2 linked regions of the Methylovirgula sp. 4M-Z18 genome follow. The protein of the gene in region 1 interacts with the protein of each later gene in a pairwise test. Links are inferred from orthologs where the notes say so. Each region holds a gene or a part of one and is shown in the gene's direction. Other genes may lie near its edges.

Region 1 (7,977 bases):
TGCTCACCGCGGAGATCGGCGCTTATGATGCCGCCCATGGGCTGACCACGATCGAGCATCCGGCGGGAGCGATTCAGATGATCGGCCGCATCGGCGCCGCCGGCACGCCGACCCGGATCGTCATCCGCTCGACCGATGTTGCCCTGAGCCGCACTCTACTGTCGGGCCTCACTATGCGCACCGCGCTGCAGGGCCAGATCGATCAAATCGAGATGGACGATGGCCCGCTGGCGCTGGTGCATATCGCCCTGCCAGGCGGCAATCAGCTCGCCGCCGCCGTCACCCGCAAGGCGGTGAACGAACTCGGGCTCAGGGAAGGCGACGCCATCGTCGCCTTGGTGAAGAGCGTTGCGTTGGACGAGCGGCAGATCGGGCCGTCGCGATGGTGAGATTTACAGCGTGCCCATGCCACCATCGATCATGATTTCGCTGCCGACGGTGTAGGTGGCCTCGTCCGAAGCCAGGAACACCACGGCCTTCGCGATCTCGGAGGGCTCACCGAACCGGCCGGCCGGCACCAGGCCCTTGATGTTTTCGGCAACGTTTTTGAGGTCGGCCTCATTGAAACCGAGCTTGCCGTAAAGAGGGGTCGTGATGGGGCCGGGGCTGACCGCATTGAGACGGATGCCGCGCCCGATGAGTTCGCCCGACAAAGTGCGGATGAATGACTGCAGCGCGGCCTTCGTGGCAGCATAGACGCTCGAATTCGGCATGCCGATATGGGCATTGACCGACGTATTCAGCACGATCGATGCCGGATTGGCCAGGATCGGCAGCAGCGCCTGCAGCAAGAAATACGGACCCTTGACGTTGATATCGAAGACGCGGTCGAAATTGGCCTCGTCCCAAGCCTCGAGGGGCTTGAGCAGAGCGATGCCGGCGTTGACGAAGACGATGTCGAGACCGCCGAACGCCTGTTTGACGGCTTCCGCCACGATCCTCTGGCCCGCGACGTCGGCGGCGTCGGCCTTGATGACCAGCACATCCGGGCCGAGTTCCTTCTGCGCGGCCTCCAGCGTGGCGGGATTGGTGCCGGTGACGGCGACGCGCGCGCCCTCACTGAGAAATTGACGCGCCGTCTCCAGCCCGATGCCGCTGGTGCCGCCGGTGATGAGGGCGCGCTTGCCTTTGAGCCTGTCCATGATTTCGGTTCCTTCTCGTTGGTATGGATCTTCCATGCGGCGGAATATGGCCCAAGCTGCCTGTTCGGACTATTATGCAAATCATGTATCTACTTTCCGGAAAGATAGAACAATGAAATTCGATGGCATTGCCAGTTTCGTGGCGGTTGCCGAAGAGGGCTCGATCAGCGAGGCGGCACGGGCGCTCCGGCTGTCGAAATCGGTCGTCAGCGAACGGCTCGCTGAGTTGGAACGGAGCCTTGGGGCTTCACTTCTCCATCGTACGACGCGCAGGGTCTCGGTGACGGAGGACGGTGCCGCCTTCCTTGAGCGCGCCAAACGGATCCTGCAGGAAGTGTCGGAAGCAAAGACCGATTTGGCCGAACGGCGTGGGACTCTCAGCGGCCCAATGCGGATCTCGGCGCCCGTCACCTTCGGCCGGATGCATCTGGGGCCGGCGCTCTACCCCTTTCTCGCCGCCAATCCCGAAATCGAGATGTCGCTCGACCTCGACGACCGCCGTGTCGATATCGCTTCGGGGGTCTATGACGGCGTCGTGCGGCACGGGACCATCGACGATTCCCGACTCATGGTCTGGCGCCTGGCGCCGAGCCGCCGCGTGCTGGTGGCCTCCGACGATTATCTCGCCCGCCACGGCGTGCCCGCGACGATTGCCGAGCTCAATGCGCACAAGGGCATTTTCTACACGAACCGCGGCGTTGCGGACTGGCGCTTCGCAACCCCGAAGGGCGTTGAGATCGTTCGCGCCCGCATCGGATTCAGGGTCAACAATGGCGATATGATGCGGGACGCCACGGTCGCCGGTCTCGGCATCGCCCTGCTGCCCCTCTTCATCGCCGGGCCGGATATTCGCGATGGCAAGGTTAAGGTCGTCGATGTCGGCGTTCGTCCGGCCTCGGAATTCATCTACCTGGCCCATCCGGAAGGCCGGCGGCCGCCCGCGAAACTTCGCGCGTTAGCGGATCACTTGAAGGCCGCATTCGGCGATCCACCCTATTGGGAGAACGGCGTAGATTGAGCTCCGCCCAGTGCGCGCCTTTCTCCGTGCTTTTCGCCCCGCCGGGGAGTAAAGCGGTCTCAAGATTTGAGTTATGATAGCGATTCCATGACGCCTTTGGACACGATCGATCCGCCCTACCGCCACCCCGCCGCGCGGGTGCGCGACATCGTGCTCGACCGGGCCGCGCTCGACGCCGATATCGCGGTGCTGCGGAAGGCCCATCCGCACGACAATACGGCTTTCCGCAAAGCGGCGACCGAGCGCTTCAAACAGGCGCTCGAAGAGGAGCGTGCGCGCATCCGCGCCGATTTCGAGGCCTATCCCCGTGGCCTCCTGTGCGCCGCGCGGCTCGCCACGCTCGAGGACGATCTGATCCGCGCTATCCACGATTACGTCGTGCGCTACATTTATCCCAACCAGAACCCGTCGAGCGGCGAACGGCTGTCGATCGTCGCGGTCGGCGGGTATGGCCGCGGCACGCTGGCGCCCGGCTCCGACATCGACCTCCTGTTCCTGCTGCCCTACAAGCAGACGCCCTGGTGCGAAAGCGTGGTGGAAACCATCCTCTACGTACTGTGGGACCTGCGCCAGAAGGTCGGCCACGCCACCCGTTCGGTCAGCGAATGCATTCGCCAAGCCAAGGGCGACATGACGGTCCGCACAGCAATGCTGGAAGCGCGCTTCATCGACGGCGATCGCGTGTTGTTCGACGACTTGCGCGAGGCCTTCGACCGCGACGTGGTGCGCGGCAGCGCCCGCGAATTCGTCGCGGCAAAACTCGCCGAACGCGAGTCGCGCGTCAATCGGGCCGGCGCGTCGCGCTATCTCGTCGAACCCAATGTGAAAGAGGGCAAGGGGGGATTGCGCGATCTCAACACCTTGTTCTGGATTGCCAAATATGTGTACCGCGTGCGCGACGTCTCGGAACTCGTTGCCGCCGGCCTATTCACGCCGCAGGAATTGCGGCTGTTCAAACGCTGCGACGAATTTTTGTGGTGCGTGCGCTGCCTGCTGCATTTCATCACCGGCCGCGCCGAAGAGCGCTTGACCTTTGACCGCCAGCGGCAAGTGGCGAACGAACTCGGTTATGCCTCGCGCACCGGCCTCTCCGCGGTCGAGCGGTTCATGAAGCACTATTTCCTCATCGCCAAGGATGTTGGCGATCTCACCGCCATCGTGTGCTCGGCGATGGAGGAGCGCGAGGCGAAACCGCGTGCCATGCTCGACCGCTTCATGGGGCGGTTGCGGCGGCGCAAACATGTCGAAGGCATGACCGCCTTTGCGATCGAGACCAACCGCATCACCGTCGCACGGCCGGACGTGTTCGACACGGATCCGGTCAATCTTATCCGCCTGTTCTGGGCCGCCGACCAAACCGGCCTCGCCATTCACCCGGATGCGACGCGCCTCGTCACCCTGTCGTTGAAGAACATCAACGCGCGCATCCGCGAGGACCACGAGGCCAACCGGCTCTTCCTCGACATTCTCACCTCGCGCCATACGCCGGAAATCGTGCTGCGCCGCATGAACGAGGCGGGCGTGCTTGGCCGCTTCATTCCCGATTTCGGCCGCGTCGTCGCGATGATGCAGTTCAACATGTATCATCACTACACCGTCGACGAACATTTGATCCGCACCGTCGGCGTTCTGGCAGCAATCGGCGCGGGACGGTTCAAGGAAGAATTGCCGGTCTCGGCCGAGATCATGCCGAACATTCCCAATCGGCGCGTGCTCTATGTCGCGGCCTTCCTGCACGATATCGCCAAAGGCCGCAAAGAGGATCACTCGCTCGCCGGCGCGGAGGTCGCGCGCAAATTGTGCCCGCGCTTCGGCATGAGTACGGCGGAGACCGAGACGGTCGCCTGGCTCGTCGAATACCACCTCGTGATGTCGACGACAGCGCAGAGCCGCGATCTGTCCGACCCGCGTACCATCGAGACATTCGCCCATATCGTCCAGAGCTTGGAGCGCCTGCGCCTGCTGCTGCTGTTGACGGTCTGCGATATTCGCGCCGTCGGCCCCGGCGTGTGGAACGGCTGGAAGGGGCAATTGCTGCGCACGCTCTATTGGGAAACCGAAATCGTGCTGACCGGCGGCTATTCGGCGGTCGACCGCAAGGGCCGTGTCGCCTATGCGCAAGACCAATTGCGCAAGAGCCTGCCGGGCTGGTCGGACTACGAATTCGACCAATATGCGCAGCGCCATTATCCGGCCTATTGGCTGAAGGTCGATCTGCCGCGCAAGATTCAGCACGCGAATTTGCTGCGGCTTGCCGCGGTCGAAATGAAATCCCTGGTGACGGAAGTCGCGACCGACGAATTCCGCAGCGTCACCGAGCTGACCGTCATCGCGCCGGATCACCCGCGGCTCCTGTCGGTGATTTTCGGCGCCTGCGCGGCAGCGGGCGCCAATATCGTCGACGCGCAGATTTTCACCACCAACGACGGCCTCGCGCTCGATACGATCTTCATCAGCCGCGGCTTTGAGCGCGACGACGACGAGCGCCGCCGCGCCGACCGCATCGCCACACATATCGAAAAGGCCTTGCGCGGCGAAATCCAGCTCGGCTCGGTGGTGGCAGCCAAGGGCGGCGTGCCGAAGGGACGCGCCAAGACCTTCCCGCTCGCGCCGGAAGTGATGATCGACAATGGGCTGTCGAATCGCTACACGCTGCTCGAAGTCTCCGGCCTCGACCGCCCCGGCCTGCTCTACGATCTCACCAATGTGATGTGGCGGCTTAACCTCAACATCGGCTCCGCCCATGTCGCGACCTTCGGTGAAAAGGCGGTAGACGTCTTTTACGTGACCGATCTCACCGGCGCGAAGGTCACCAATGCGACGCGGCAAGCGGCGATCAAGCGCCATCTGCTCGAAGTCTTTGCGGTCGACGAGGACGGGAAGAAGAAGGGCGATGAGGCAAATGCTGCAGCCTCACGCGCGTCGCGCCGGTCACACAGCAGGCGCGAGGGTGAACATGGCGCCTCAAAATGACGAAGTGAGGCAAAGGATCATTTTGAAATCGTTGTTGCGCAGCGCTCAAGTGTATCGCCGTTTCGTCGGCGCCCGCGCCGCCTTGTTCGGCTTGCGTGCCATGGCCCAGTCGCGCGCTTTCTCGACCATCGCCAAAATGCGATCCGGGTCTTTGCTGTCGTAGCGGACGAGAACCGCTGGCCAGCCGTCATAATGCGCGGTTTGCCAATAGGTGCCGGGATCGGTTTCGAGCAGCATCTCCTTCGTGCCTTTGTCGATATGCAGCACGAAACTGCCGGGCTGATGGCCGGGGCTGACGATCGCATGGCCATTCGCCTTCGCGGTAGGCAGACCGTAATGGGTTCCGGACTCGGTGCCCGGCAGCGCAAGCGCATGGGCGACGATTTTGTCCCAGTCCAGCATGTGCCTATGCTCCTCCCGAGATTTCGCCATGCCGCACGTGGCGCGCTCAGAGCAGCGTCAGCTCTGCCTCCCGCTTGCGCAAGGCGGTCTCGCGCTCGGCGATATAATCGCGCGTGAGCGGCACGGCGGTCTGCTTGCGGGCGAGCTGAATCTGAAACACTGCGACATTCTCATAGTGAAACGCGACTTCGCACATGGCGAGATAATATTCCCACATCAGGCAGAAGCGTTCGTCGTAGAGCGCCTTGGCTTCCTCGCGCCGCGCCATGAAGCGGTTGCGCCAATGGCGCAGGGTTTGCGCGTAATGCAGGCGCAGGATTTCGACATCGGTCACGGTGAAGCCGATGCGCTCCACGATCGGCGTGATTTCGGACAGCGCCGGCAGATAGCCGCCGGGGAAGATGTACTTGGTCAGCCAGGCATTCGGCGCGTTGGGGCCATCGATCTGGCCGATCGTGTGCAACAGCATCACGCCGTCATCGTCGAGCAGGTCGTAGCATTTCTGGAAGAAGGCGGAATAGGTCTGGTAGCCCACGTGCTCGAACATGCCGACCGAAACGATGCGCTTGAACGGGCCGGTGACGTCGCGGTAATCGCGCAACTCGAACTGCACCTTGTCTTCGATCTTCTTGGCCTTTGCCCGCTCGTTGGCCAGCGCCAATTGCTCTTCCGACAACGTGACGCCGAGCACGTAATCGGCCTTCGCGATCTCCGAGAGATAGAGCGCCATGCCGCCCCAACCGGAGCCGATATCCAGCACCTTGTCGCCCGGTTCGACACCGAGTTTCGCAACGATGTGGCGCTTCTTAGCGAGCTGCGCGTCCTCGAGCGAGGCATCCCAACGCTCGAAATAGGCGCAGGAATATTGCCGGTCGCTGTCGAGGAACAAATCGTAGAGCTTGCGGTCGAGGTCGTAATGATGCGCGACGTTGGCCTTGGCGGAATCGCGGCCGATTCTCGACAGAAGCCTACGGCCATGGAAGCGCGCGCGGTCGATGAGCTTGACGACGAACGGATCCTTTTCGCGATGGGTCTCGCGCAGCAGCATGTCGAGAAAATCGTAGATTGTGCCTTGCTCGACCTTGAGCCGCCCTTCCATGAACAATTCGCCGACCCGCAGATCGGGATCGGTGAGAAAGGCCAGAATGGCCTTGCGGTCGGTAAAACGCACGGCGACGGCCTGTCCGGAGCCATCGCCGAAACTGCGCTTTTTGCCGCCGGGCGTATAGACGATCAAAGTCCCGCGGGTGACGAGACCGGCAATGATTCTGGCCAACAAACGATCAATCACGCAGCGCCACTCCACTTATCCCTCTCGATCCTGAGAGACCTAGACAGGCGATGCAGCCGGGTCAAGCCGGGGATTGTGTTCTCGTCACTCGTGCGATGGCGCGGGTGCGGCGGAGCTGCGCAGCGGGCGCTCTTCCATGATGGCCATAAAAAACAGCGCGCAGGCGAGCAGCAGCGCCGCCGACGCAAAGACGGTGCGGAAGATTCGCACCAGGCCCGTCACGTCGGCACCGCTCGCCAGCAGCGATTCGAGCGACACGCCATGGCCGGAGGAACTCGCCACCGCCGAACCGCCCAGAACGATCGCACCGAACAGGGCCACAGCCAAGGCGCCGCCGAGCGAGCGGAAGAAATTGGCGGCGCCCGTCGCCGTGCCGAGTTCGTGCATCGCCACGGCATTTTGGATGGCGATGGTGCAGACGGGCAAAATCGTGCCCAGGCCCATGCTCATGCCGACAAAGGCAAGCTCCAGCGCCCACAGCGGCAATTGCACCGGACTGAGCGCGACAAGGGCGGCTGAGACGACCGACAGAACGAGGCCCGCAGTCGGCATGCGCTTGTAATGTTTCACGAAGGTGAGAATGCGGCCGGAAATCGTCGCGCCCGTCACCGTGCCGATCATAAAAGGGACAAGCGCCAACCCGGAATGGCTCGGGTCGAGGCCGTAGACCGCTTCCATATAAATCGGAATGTAGATCGACAGGCCGATAAAGGCGCCCATGCCGAAACAGGCCGACAAAGTGCCGGCACGCACCACCGGATTGGCGAGCACGCTCATGGGAATGAGCGGCTCTTGCGCGCGGCTCACGCGCCAGCCGAAGCCCGCCCACAGCAGCACGGAGAGGCCGATGAGCCCCAACACTTGCGGCGAACCCCAAGGGTAGCGCAAGCCGCCCCAGCTGAGCGCCAGCAGCAGCGTGCAACTGGCAAAGACCATGAGCACGGCACCCGGAATGTCAAGCTGGTGCGGTCGCTCATGGCGCGGCAAGCGTTTCAGGCGCGCACTCGTCATTGCCCAAGCGCCAATCCCAAGCGGCACGTTGATCCAAAAGATCAGCGACCAGTGCAGATGCTCGGCGAAAAAGCCGCCGAGCAACGGCCCGACCAGACTGGAGGTGATGAAAACGGACGCGATATAGACCTGATAGCGCG
Region 2 (5,192 bases), 1.7 Mb from region 1 along the record:
ATTCACTTTCACCAGCCAACCAACCCATCAATCATCGGCATCGTGATGCTGCTGGCTCTTGCCCGCGTCGCCGGCGCGCTTCGGATAGGGCTTGCCGCTCATCAGACCGGCCCACAGGATCTTGTTGTACCCCACCGCATCGATCTTATCCTCGACCGAGAAGTCCATGCCCTTGGTCGCGCGCGCCCAATAGCGCACATCGTGCGTGGGCTTCAGCGCCGCGGTTTGGAAGTCGCGCATCGGGATCGGCAATTGCGCGCTCTTCAACAGGCCCGATGCCTGCGCCTTGTAGGTCCATTTGGGCTGGTTGAGGTCGAACACGTCGGTCATCGGTCCCTGGGTCGCGTCGAAGAGGCCGAGATGATCGAGACCGAGCACTTCGGTCATCGTGCGGATCATATTGACCGTCGTGTAATGGGTGCTGACGACGGCGCCCTGTTTGACGTAAGGCCCGAAGATGAAGCCGGTGCTGCGATGCGCATCGACATGGTCGGGGCCGTCCTGCGCATCGTCTTCGACGACGAAGATCAGGGTGTCCGCCGCATAGGGGCTGTTCGCCACCGCCTCGGCAACGCGGCCCACCGCATAATCATTGTCGGCCAATTGCAGTTCCGGCGTGTTCACGCCGTCGATCGCGGCGGCATAGGCGCCGGTGTGGTCGTGCGGCAGACGCAGCAGCGTAAGCGACGGCAATTGGCCGTTGGTGGTGAACTCCTTGAACTCGCGCTCCCATTCCTGCTCGCGATAGAGGTCGGGATAGGCATTGTCATAGCCGCGGAAGTAGGGATCGGTGCGATCGATCAGCGCCGGACTGGTGGCATAGGACTGCACGACCTTGTTGGCAAAGGGCGTGCGATCGCGCGGGATCGCATGGTCGCCGCTATAGCGCGAGAGGTCGATGAAGAAGCCGTAATTGCGCACGGTCAGCCCGGCCCGGAGCGCCGCGTTCCAGATATAGCCCTGCTGCACCGCATCGGACGGGCCGTCGGGCGCGGAAATGTCGCCATTGCCCGGCAGCAGATCCGGATCGTTCGGCAGCGCGGGATTGGCGGCGAGGCGCGCGGGCCCGGTGAGGCCCATATTGACGTCGCGGTTCGTGCCTTCCCAATCGTAGGAGCCGCCGCGCGTTTTGGGATTGTTGGGGCTCGCGGCGTAATTGACGGGGAGCATTTTGGCGCCGGCATCCGATTCGCGCGCGCCGGTGCTCCAGGGCCAGCCGTCGCCGCTGACGTCGCCTGAATCGTAGAAATTATCGAGCGTGACGAAATCCTTCGCCAATTTATGGAAATTCGGCGTCGTCGCGTTGGGGAATTCGGCGAGCGACGGCGCGCTATTGCCCCGCCCCACATCGCCCAGGATCTCATCATAGGTGCGGTTTTCCTTGATGATGTAGATCACGTGCTTGATGTTCTGCCGCAACGCACGCATCGTCGCGATGTCGTTGTCGCTCAGGGCCGCGTTGAAGCTGTTGTTGCTGGCGACCTGTTGGGTCAAGGCATCCAGCGTCACCTTGTCGGGGGCCGGCATCCACATGAACCCGCCCTTGCTGAGCTGCTCGATATACTGGTTCTGCACCTGGGTGATGGGCGAGTTGGCGACCGGACAGGGCGTCTTGCCATAACCCAGGCAATTGCCGGCATTGGGGCCCGGCATGTTCTTCGTATAGACGACATAAAGAGCGCCGTTCGCGCCGGCGGCGACATCGGAGGGATACCAGCCGGTTGGAATGAGGCCGGTCACGGCCGGAGCCGCACCGTCGAGCGCGATCACTGCTACGTCATTGGTGCCGCGGTTGGTGACATAAAGGGTTTTCTCGTCCGGCGAGAGTGCGAGCCCGTTCGGCGATGCGCCGCGATATTGCATCTCGGTGATCAATCCGGCCGGCGCGACCGTCGAGATGCTCGACACGACCTTGTTGGTCGCCGTATCGATGACCGAAACGACATCGGCATTATCGGACGCGACATAAAGCAGCGTCTGAGCCTTGTTCAGGATCATCTTGTTTGGATTGCCCTTCACGGGGATTCGTGTGGTGACCTGCACGGTATTGCCGGAGAGATCGAGCACGACGATTTCGCGGTCCCGCTCGCTCGACACATAGGCGGTCTTGTTGCCGACGATGCGCACCGAATTGGGATATTCGCCGCCCGGCGTGCCCGCGGCACCCCCGTTCTTGCCGGGGCGCAGGTCCTGCTCGACCGCGACTTTGCCGGCCGCGAGATCAATGAGAGAAACCGAGTCATTATAGCGGTTGGCGACGAGCGCGAACTTGCCGTCTGCCGTCACATCCACGCCCATGGCGAGCGGCCCACCGCTCATGCCGTTGCCGGCTTTGTGATTGAGGGCGACGGGGCCCCCCGCCTCCACCCAGCCGTTCTGGGTCAAGCCAAAGACATGCAGGTTATCGTCGCCGCCGCCGCTGACGTAAAAATGCTGGCCGTCGGAGGCGAAGGCGATGCCGACATAAGTATCGGGCACTTGCAGCACCTGCTTCTTGACCGGCGTTCCCTCGGAGACATCGAAAACGAAGACGTATTCGTTGGCATCCTGCTTGATGACGCCGCCCTTCGCGTCGGTGATGTTGTTGTAGCCGCTGGTGAGGACCAGCAGCGTCTTGCGGTCCGGGCTAAGCGCGGTCGACACCGGCTGGCCCGCCAAATAATGCGGCGCATCGGCGAGGCCCGGATTGAGCGGAACAAAGGCGGTGCCCGGCGTCGCGGCCGGCGAAATCCGTTGCCCGGTCGACAGCAAGGTCGTGCTGCCCTCGCCGAGCATTGGCACCGTGTCGGCCAGCGCACCGGACCAGGTACCAAAGGTTGTTACGACAACGGTCGCAAGCAGGAGCTCTTTGAGCATGGTGCGCCTTTCTCTTCAGGACAGGGGAAAGATGGGTTTCGAAACGACAGAAACCGAGTGGCTGCGCCACGGATAGCCGATATTAGGTGGCTTAAATGAAGTGCCGGTGACAGTGCTCTAAAGCGCTTCGGCCTTTGGACGACGCGCCTATGCGAGGCCGGTACGGCCTGTTCATGCCCGCGCGGCGGGATGCCCACCCGGCAAGCAAGGCCGGCAGTACCAGGCCCAGTTCTGCACAAATAATCATCAGACAATGCCTATATCGGCACGATTGTCCACGCCCACGCCTTGCCCAGATCAATGCCGATTCGCGTGTTTTCACGCATTTTGCCGGTTATTGACGCGAGTTTTGCGAATTTGCCGCCCCACTTGGCCGCTGACGAGCGCTTTTCCGATCTGGCGAAGCACAAGCAGCGCAAAATGACCGAAATCGCCTGATGCCGACAATGCAGGCAATTCGCCGGTCATGAATTAGCCTTCGTGCTCAATTTTGCGCCATTGCGACAATTTTTCCCGTCCATTCCGCGATATCGGTTCAAAAGAACTGGACGGCTTTCCCCCGGCAATGGCAGTCTGGCATAGCGGGTGCTTAGGGAATTGCGCCGGTGAGTTTGGCTCGCGCCGCAACGGGGCGAAGCCGCCGGTTGAGTGGGAGGCGATTGCGCGCATGAAAAAGATCGAGGCCATCATCAAGCCGTTCAAGCTCGACGAGGTGAAGGAAGCGCTGCAAGACATTGGTTTGCAAGGCATTACCGTCACCGAGGCAAAGGGCTTCGGCCGGCAGAAGGGCCATACCGAACTCTATCGCGGCGCGGAATATGTCGTCGACTTCCTGCCAAAGGTGAAAATCGAAATTGTGCTCGCCGATGATGCGGTCGAGCGCGCCGTTGACGCGATCCGAACTGCCGCGCAAACCGGCCGGATCGGCGATGGCAAGATTTTTGTATCGAATATCGAAGGTGCCGTTCGCATCCGTACCGGCGAAACCGGGTTGGACGCGATCTAAAGCCTTCGTTTTTCCCAGCCCGTTCGGGCCAACATGTCGATCAATCAACGAAAGAGGCTACTCATGAAAACCGCCAAGGACGTCCTGAAGGCGATCAAGGATAATGACGTAAAATATGTCGATCTGCGTTTCACCGATCCGCGCGGCAAGTGGCAGCATGTGACCTTCGATCAGAGCCTCATCGACGAGGACGCGTTTGCCGACGGCCTGATGTTCGACGGCTCCTCGATCGCCGGCTGGAAGGCGATCAACGAATCCGACATGACGCTGATGCCCGATCCGACCTCCGCCTGCATGGATCCGTTCTTCGCGGCGTCCACGATGGTCATCACCTGCGACATTCTCGAGCCCTCGACCGGCGAGCCCTATGGCCGCGATCCGCGCGGCATCGCCAAGAAGGCCGAAGCTTATCTGAAGTCCACCGGCATCGGCGACTCGGTCTTCGTTGGCCCGGAAGCTGAGTTCTTCGTGTTCGACGACGTGCGTTTCGCCTCCGAGCCCTACAACACGGGCTTCATCCTCGACCATGCCGAACTGCCGACCAACAGCGACACCGCCTATGAAGGCGGCAACCTCGGCCACCGCGTGCGCACCAAGGGCGGCTATTTCCCGGTTCCGCCGGTCGATTCGGCGCAGGACATGCGCGGCGAAATGCTGGCCGCGATGGCGCAGATGGGCGCGGTCGTCGAAAAGCACCACCACGAAGTGGCATCCGCCCAGCACGAACTCGGCCTGAAGTTCGGCCCGCTCACCACCATGGCCGACCACCTGCAGGTCTATAAATACTGCATCCACCAGGTGGCGCAGAGCTATGGCAAGTCGGCAACCTTCATGCCGAAACCCGTTTTCGGCGACAACGGCTCGGGCATGCACGTGCACCAGTCGATCTGGAAAGGTGGCAAGCCCCTGTTCGCCGGCAACAAATATGCCGACCTCAGCCAGGAATGCCTGTGGTACATCGGCGGCATCATCAAGCACGCCAAGGCGCTGAACGCCTTCACCAACCCGTCGACCAATTCCTACAAGCGTCTGGTCCCTGGCTATGAAGCGCCGGTGCTGCTCGCCTATTCGGCGCGCAACCGTTCGGCCTCCTGCCGCATTCCGTTCACCTCGAACCCGAAGGCCAAGCGCGTCGAGGTTCGCTTCCCCGATCCGGCGGCGAACCCCTATCTCGCTTTCGCGGCGATGCTGATGGCCGGCCTCGACGGCATCCAGAACAAGCTCGATCCGGGCTCGGCGATGGACAAGGACCTCTACGACCTGCCGCCGAAGGAACTGAAGAAGATCCCGACGGTCTGCGGCAGCTTGCGCGAAGCGCTCGCCAGCCTCG

The links. The genes of interacting proteins can lie anywhere in the genome.
Region 2: the proteins of V9T28_RS01580 (region 1) and V9T28_RS09370 interact in binary tests that used the Escherichia coli proteins (3 or more experiments, as listed by UniProt). The link is inferred for Methylovirgula sp. 4M-Z18 from one-to-one orthologs.

Annotation. Positions count from the first base shown.
Region 1 is NZ_CP149574.1:352,622-360,598, reverse strand. Bases 1,889-5,333 are described here. They hold V9T28_RS01580 ([protein-PII] uridylyltransferase), read left to right. Parts: upstream 1,889-2,247; coding sequence 2,248-5,133; downstream 5,134-5,333. Other genes in these bases: V9T28_RS01575 (hypothetical protein), read right to left, coding at 5,179-5,333; V9T28_RS01585 (LysR family transcriptional regulator), read left to right, coding at 1,889-2,160. Also shown: modC (molybdenum ABC transporter ATP-binding protein), read left to right, coding at 1-389; V9T28_RS01590 (SDR family oxidoreductase), read right to left, coding at 393-1,142; more of V9T28_RS01585, read left to right, coding at 1,255-1,888; more of V9T28_RS01575, read right to left, coding at 5,334-5,535; V9T28_RS01570 (SAM-dependent methyltransferase), read right to left, coding at 5,582-6,826; V9T28_RS01565 (MDR family MFS transporter), read right to left, coding at 6,911-7,977.
Region 2 is NZ_CP149574.1:2,024,353-2,029,544, reverse strand. The notes cover bases 2,267-5,192. They hold V9T28_RS09370 (P-II family nitrogen regulator), read left to right. Parts: upstream 2,267-3,523; coding sequence 3,524-3,862; downstream 3,863-5,192. Other genes in these bases: glnA (type I glutamate--ammonia ligase), read left to right, coding at 3,926-5,192; V9T28_RS09375 (hypothetical protein), read right to left, coding at 3,175-3,324; V9T28_RS09380 (hypothetical protein), read right to left, coding at 2,267-2,856. Outside these bases: more of V9T28_RS09380, read right to left, coding at 28-2,266. UniProt on the Escherichia coli protein: P-II indirectly controls the transcription of the glutamine synthetase gene (glnA). P-II prevents NR-II-catalyzed conversion of NR-I to NR-I-phosphate, the transcriptional activator of GlnA. When P-II is uridylylated to P-II-UMP, these events are reversed.